DNA from 2 places in the Paenibacillus sp. YAF4_2 genome. Region 2 is predicted to be linked to the other one. Evidence: predicted binding sites of a transcription regulator. Region 2 holds the regulator's gene; the other holds the start of a gene.
The links. The regulator LexA, encoded in region 2, represses DNA repair genes until DNA is damaged. The targets are predictions, from matches to a motif close to CGAACATATGTTCG.
Positions count from the first base shown of each region.

Region 1: uvrB (excinuclease ABC subunit UvrB) is a predicted target of LexA. The motif match lies at 2,101-2,114, and genes of this name have one in related genera.

Region 1 is NZ_JBFRCT010000011.1:17,488-20,913, forward strand. It holds gene uvrA (excinuclease ABC subunit UvrA) at 1-3, opposite strand, end outside; gene uvrB (excinuclease ABC subunit UvrB) at 30-2,033, opposite strand; gene AB4Y93_RS23280 (PDZ domain-containing protein) at 2,308-3,426, opposite strand, start outside.
Region 2 is NZ_JBFRCT010000015.1:40,224-43,649, reverse strand. It holds gene glnA (type I glutamate--ammonia ligase) at 1-732, shown strand, start outside; gene AB4Y93_RS26540 (PspC domain-containing protein) at 788-967, opposite strand; gene lexA (transcriptional repressor LexA) at 1,155-1,775, opposite strand; gene AB4Y93_RS26530 (LysM peptidoglycan-binding domain-containing protein) at 1,944-2,306, shown strand; gene AB4Y93_RS26525 (DUF896 domain-containing protein) at 2,461-2,652, shown strand; gene AB4Y93_RS26520 (hypothetical protein) at 2,732-3,247, shown strand; gene AB4Y93_RS26515 (HAD family hydrolase) at 3,275-3,426, shown strand, end outside.

The DNA of each region.
Region 1 (3,426 bases), on a different contig from region 2:
CACTTCTTCGTTCCTCCCATTCCTTATCTCTATCCAAGCTCCGCACGAAGCTCAAGCACCGCATCACGCAGCTCTGCTGCTCTCTCGAACTGCAGGTTCTTCGCCGCATCCTTCATCTCTGCTTCCAGCCTTTGCAGCAAAGCTTGGCGATCCTTCTTCGACATCTTCGCTGAGCCTACGCCCGTCAAGTATTCCGACTTCTCCTCGGCTACTTTCGTCGCCTTAATATCATCATGAACCTTCTTACGAATCGTCTGCGGCGTTATGCCATGCTTCTCGTTATATGCAATCTGGATCGTCCGGCGGCGCTCCGTCTCCTTAAGTGCCTTATCCATGGAATCCGTAATCTTATCTCCGTACATGATAACTCGGCCTTCACTGTTACGCGCAGCACGCCCAATCGTCTGGATCAGCGAGCGTTCAGAGCGAAGGAAGCCTTCTTTATCAGCATCCAGGATCGAGACAAGCGATACTTCTGGTAAATCGAGACCTTCCCTCAGCAAGTTAATACCCACCAGCACATGGAACGTACCAAGGCGCAAATCACGCAGAATCGCAATCCGTTCCAGTGTCTTGATATCAGAGTGCAGATAACGCACTTTAATGCCAATCTCTTTGAAATAATCCGTTAGATCCTCAGCCATCTTCTTCGTCAGCGTTGTGACAAGAACACGTTCATCTTTGGCGATTCTGTCGCGGATCTCGACTAACAAATCATCGATTTGCCCTTTCGTCGGGCGTACCTCAATTATCGGATCAAGCAAACCTGTCGGACGTATAATCTGTTCAATCATCGTCGGGCATTGCTCCAGCTCATAAGGTCCCGGTGTAGCCGATACATAAATTTGTTGTTTGGATTTCTCCTCGAATTCCTCGAAGCGCAGCGGCCGGTTATCCAGCGCCGACGGCAAGCGGAAGCCGTGATTCACAAGCATTTCCTTCCGCGCTCGGTCACCATTGTACATCGCCCGGATCTGCGGCAGGGTTACGTGGGATTCGTCAATAACGATCAGCATATCTTCCGGAAAATAATCCATCAGCGTATACGGCGTAGCTCCACGTTCCCGGAATGTCAGAGGTCCAGAATAGTTCTCGATGCCAGAGCAGAAGCCCATCTCCGCCATCATCTCAAGATCATAACGGGTTCGCTGCTCCAAACGCTGCGCTTCGAGCAATTTTCCATTCTCCCGCAGCTCTGCAAGACGCTCCTCCAGCTCACGCTCGATATTGCCAAGCGCAACCTTCATTGTCTCTTCATGGGTAACGAAGTGAGAAGCCGGGAATATGGCCACATGTTCGCGTTCGCTTACGATCTCGCCAGTAAGCACGTCGATCTCCGTAATCCGTTCAATCTCATCGCCAAACAGCTCGACCCGAATCGCCCGTTCATTATTGGCAACCGGGAAAATCTCTACTATATCACCACGTACGCGGAACGTACCGCGGATAAAGTTAATATCATTGCGCTGGTACTGAATATCAACCAGCTTATGAAGAATTGTATCCCTAGGCTTCTCCATACCTACCCGCAGCGACAGAACTAAACTGCCGTATTCGGAAGGCGAACCGAGACCATAAATACAGGATACACTCGCTACAATAATGACGTCCCTGCGTTCGAACAAAGAACTGGTCGCGGAGTGGCGCAGCTTGTCGATCTCATCATTAATGCTGGAATCCTTCTCGATATAGGTATCTGTAGACGGGATATAAGCCTCAGGCTGAAAATAATCATAATAGCTGACAAAGTAACTTACCGCATTGTCCGGGAAAAACTGCTTAAACTCGCTGCACAGCTGTGCCGCGAGCGTCTTGTTGTGTGCAATGACCAGCGTCGGCCGGTTAAGCTCCGCAATCATATTCGCAATCGTGTAGGTCTTGCCCGTACCTGTCGCACCAAGCAAGGTCTGCTTGGCTTCACCGTTCTTCACACCTTCAACAAGTTTTCTGATCGCTCCCGGTTGATCGCCCTGCGGCGTGTAGTCGGACTTTAATTGAAATAATTGCTCTGAAATCTCACTCACTTGCGCCATCCACCCCGTTTCCCTTACTCATCAATCATTATAGTCAAAATTCTTATATAAAAGAATATAGCATATCCGAATGTGTGTTCCCCTCTATTATAGACATCTATAACAGCCGTTGCAACAAGGTGAAACGGCTTCGCCGTCATTCGATGGCGAGGCGCGTTTCATTCCGGAGAATTCTATGCTCTATTTATAAGATGAAACTTATAAATTCTTAGAATTGCATAAAATCGAAGGGCTTTCCCTAAGCACTCGCTTAGGAAAAGCCCCTTATCATCATTTAAACATCCAGAGTACCGGAACGTTTCTCATCCTCCGCATAAGCTCTGCCTCGACGGTTCGCCGTCCGCGCCCGGCGCAGCAGATCAAGCAGTGTGGCAGGTTCAGCAGATGCATAATAGGTCGCTTTCTCATCAGGCGACAGAATAACGCCAAGTTGATGATGCTCGCCTTCATAACGTGCCCGCTGGGCAAATTTGATCTCGCCATCAGCATTTAACACTTCAAGCTTATACATCGCCGAGCTATTCTGCAGCGATTCATGCAGATCCTCTTTCGAATAGACGCGAGTACCATTCACCTTCGCAATAATCTCGCCCACATTCAGCTTCATCTCATCGGCTGGTGTTCCTGGCACGATGCCAAGAATACGTAAGCCGCGCTGATCATTCACAAATAACGGACTTTGCGCAGCTTCTACGAATCGACTGCGCCAAATAATCGCTTCATGCATCAGTAATGCGCATAAGGCTGCAATCGGCAGAAGCGCCGGCTGCCACCATGCAAGCAGCGCTGCCACCATTAACAGCAGGCTATATCCCATCAGACCTTTCGAGGCATGGCGTGCCTTGGCACGTGGCAGCATCGTACGCGTCATTTCGCTGAAGCCGATAATCATCGGCAGCGCCACAACGCTCCAGCCCTGCGTCCAATCTCCGCCAAATAAAGGCGTCCATGGCAGGTCAACAACTGATGCTCCACCTGTGGCCGGCACAAGCAGCAGCATAGGAACCGGCCAGAAGCCCTGCAGCATATATCCGCCAACAAGCTTGCCGCGTTTCCCTTCGAGGAACAGCGGAGTCGCAAGTTGATCACCTTGCCTGCGAACAAGGAACGCTTCGACCAAATGCAGCAAAGCTACGAGCACGAGAATACCGGGCATATCCAGACTTCCCAGCGAACGCGCAGCATCGCCGATCCAGCCACCGTTATCCTCAAGCGGAGTAAAGCCAATCACCCACTGCAATAGAGCCATCACGCCAGCCGCATAAGCAAAGCATAAATAACGAATCCGGAACAGAAGCAGCACGACCGCTGTTCCCCACAGCCATAATACAGCATCTCCAGTTAAGCTTATGCCGATAAAGGCTGCAGCAATCGAGGCGAGTACACCTGCAAC
Region 2 (3,426 bases):
GCAGATGCTATTAAAGCGGCTGACCAGATTCAAACATTCAAGCTTGTTGTTAAGACAATTGCGAGACAACATGGCCTTCATGCAACCTTTATGCCAAAACCATTGTTTGGCGTGAACGGTTCTGGTATGCACTGCCACCAATCATTGTTCCAAGGCAGTACAAACATGTTCTATGATGAGAAAGATCGTCTTGGCCTTAGCCAAACTGCACGTTACTACATGGCCGGTATTCTGGAGCATGCACGTGCAATGGCAGCTATTACGAACCCAACGATCAATTCCTACAAACGGATGGTTCCTGGTTATGAGGCACCTTGTTATGTAGCTTGGTCAGCAAGTAACCGTTCGCCGATGATCCGTATCCCGGCATCCCGTGGCCTCAGCACACGTATCGAGGTACGTAACCCAGATCCAGCTGCTAACCCATACCTGGCACTTGCCGTTATGTTGAAAGCTGGCCTTGACGGTATTAAGAATAAAACTCCGCTTCCAGCACCAGTAGATCGCAACATCTACATCATGACGGAAGAAGAGCGTCTGGAATCTGGTGTGCCAAGCCTTCCATCCGATCTGAAGGAAGCTCTCGACGAAATGCTCCGCAGCGACGTGGTCTGCGAAGCACTTGGCGAGCACGCTCTGGCTCACTTCTACGAATTGAAAGAAATCGAGTGGGACATGTACAAAACACAAGTTCATCAATGGGAACGCGATCAGTATCTGACGCTGTACTAGGATTATTAGGATTTCTATTATGATGTAAAACACCCTCGACGTAGCGTCGAGGGTGTTATTTTTTATATAAAGAAGAGGGAGGATCAGGAATAATGTTAGCCAGGATCATATAGATAATTAGATTGGCGGGGATAAAAATGAGGAATATAACTCTTACGAACAAAGCGGATAGTTCAAAATAATTGGCGATCCCGCCGCATACCCCAGATATCGATCTATTGAATTCTGATTTCATTAATCGCTTCTTCAATCGCAGTCACCTCTCGGTCAGGAGATCTAATTCCATCACAGAAATAATACCATATAAAGGTAGTTGGGTAATGTTGAAATTTTCTATTATAATCCAAATCAAAAAAAGAGGCTGTTCTCACTATCCGAATGAAGCAATCGGATCAGCGGGAACAGCCTCTTTTTGTTAGTTATTAGTGGAAGTCACGGAACAACCCAACCACTTTACCGAGAATCGTTACTGTGTTCAAGCGGATGGGCTCCATTGTGGAGTTCTCCGGTTGAAGGCGAATATGGTCTTTCTCTTTGTAAAAAGTCTTTACAGTCGCTTCGTCATCTTCCGTCATTGCTACAACGATATCACCGTTGTTCGCCGTTTGCTGCTGGCGTACGATGACAAGATCACCGTTATGTATACCAGCTTCAATCATGCTCTCGCCAATGACATTCAAGATAAATACTTGATCATTTCCGACGAAATGAGCGGCTAATGGGAAATAATCTTCAATATTCTCAGTCGCAGTAATCGGCACGCCTGCCGTTACCTTGCCGACGATTGGTACTTGTGCTACAGCGGGGAGGATGATACCGTCAACACCGTCTTGATCTAAAATTTCGATCGCCCGGGGTTTAGTAGGATCGCGTCTAATAAGGCCTTTCTTCTCTAACCGATCCAGATGCCCGTGTACGGTGGAGCTTGATGCCAGGCCAACCGCTTCGCCGATTTCGCGAACAGAAGGCGGGTATCCTTTGTCCCGAACCTCATTCTTTATAAATTCAAGAATCGACTGTTGGCGGTTCGAAATCTTAGACACTGAAATCACTCCATTAATATATTTGAAGAAAATTATAACATAGAACCGGAGTTCGTACAAACATAAGTTCCTAAAAACAAAAGTTCGCATTTTTGTTGACTACAAACATTTGTTCGTGTTATTCTAAGAACAGAAGAAAACAGAACAAACGTTCGGGGAGCGATAATAATGATGATGAATCCAGCTTTTTATAAAAGTATCCATAAGGAAGATGCGGTTAAATCTTTCAAATCGCGGAGCAATATTGTTACTCGTCATGCTTTTAAACTTGTAGTAAGTGCAGCGGTGTTTGTCCTTCTCTTTACTAGTTTCCTAATGATGCGTACGAACGCTTCATCCGATCATATAGAAGCAGCAGCCTTGAATGAGGAGACTGTAGTTGTTACGGCAGGTGATACACTCTGGGGTATTGCAGACCGTTATCTGGATGGTTCCAAGGATATTAGACAGTACATCTATAAGATCAAAGAACGTAACCATTTAAGTACCGTTGAACTAAGGCCAGGACAAATCATAATTATTCCTCAATAACCTATTTATGAAGATGGACAGGGAGTAGCGCACAGGATGTGCGTTTTATTCCCTGTCCATTTGTCTATTCTTATATCATTACCTTGACAATTGCTCGCGTAAAAAGTCAAAATAGGTAAGAAGAGATGAGTATTGTACAAATGAGGTGAAGGCAGTGGAAGAAATCATCGCGCGTATTAATGAATTATCCCGTAAAAATAAAACAGTGGGTTTAACTGAAGAGGAAATTGCTGAACGTGCCGTATTGCGTCAACAATATTTGGATAATTTCAAAAGAAATTTCCGACAGCAGTTGGATACGATTGAAATTGTGGACGACGACGAGCAAAAGGGTGTAACCCATTAAGTTGGTCTGGATTTTATATAGTTAGCACTGGCGCCGTTCCATGAACGGCGCCCTGCAATATACACTAGGAGGAATTGGCTTGTCACGTACGTGGGAGCGCAAAGTGCGCAAAAATACGAACCAAATTAATAAAGCGCGTAAAAAGCATGGTGTTTCACAGATTGGTACTACATCATCTGGAAAACCCAAAACGGATCGCTTTACCGGCCGTAACTACATATTTCCAATCGTGCTCGTATTGATGATCGGTATGTATACCTTTATGGTAACTTCTGCTCCTGATTTTGAGCCATCAACGATGTTATGGGTAACGATTGGCTGTTATTTATTACTGGCATTGGTCTTCTTATTGCGCCGTCCGTATATCTCGATTGGTAAGGATTATATCCAAACCCGCAAAATGACTGGCGATAAGCAGCTTCCAGTGTCAAATATTAAAGGAATCAGCGTACAAAAGGGTGCAATTATCATCATGCAGCAAAAAGGTGCTAATTGGGTATTCTCGCGTTTGCTGAATCGTTATCCTACGGATGAAATCAGCGCTAAATTAAAGGATTTTGCTAAAATACACAATTTGCCTTTTGAAGAAAAATAGAAGCAGAGTAGGAGAGTTATGCGAATTATGGGGAAGCAAGCCGTTTTATTTGATCTTGATGATACTTTGCTGTGGGATGACCGCAGTGTAAAAGAAGCATTTGAAACAACATGTAAAGCTGGCGCTGAAGCTGCTGGCGTGGATCCTGAGCAATTGGAAGAATCCGTGCGCAGAGAAGC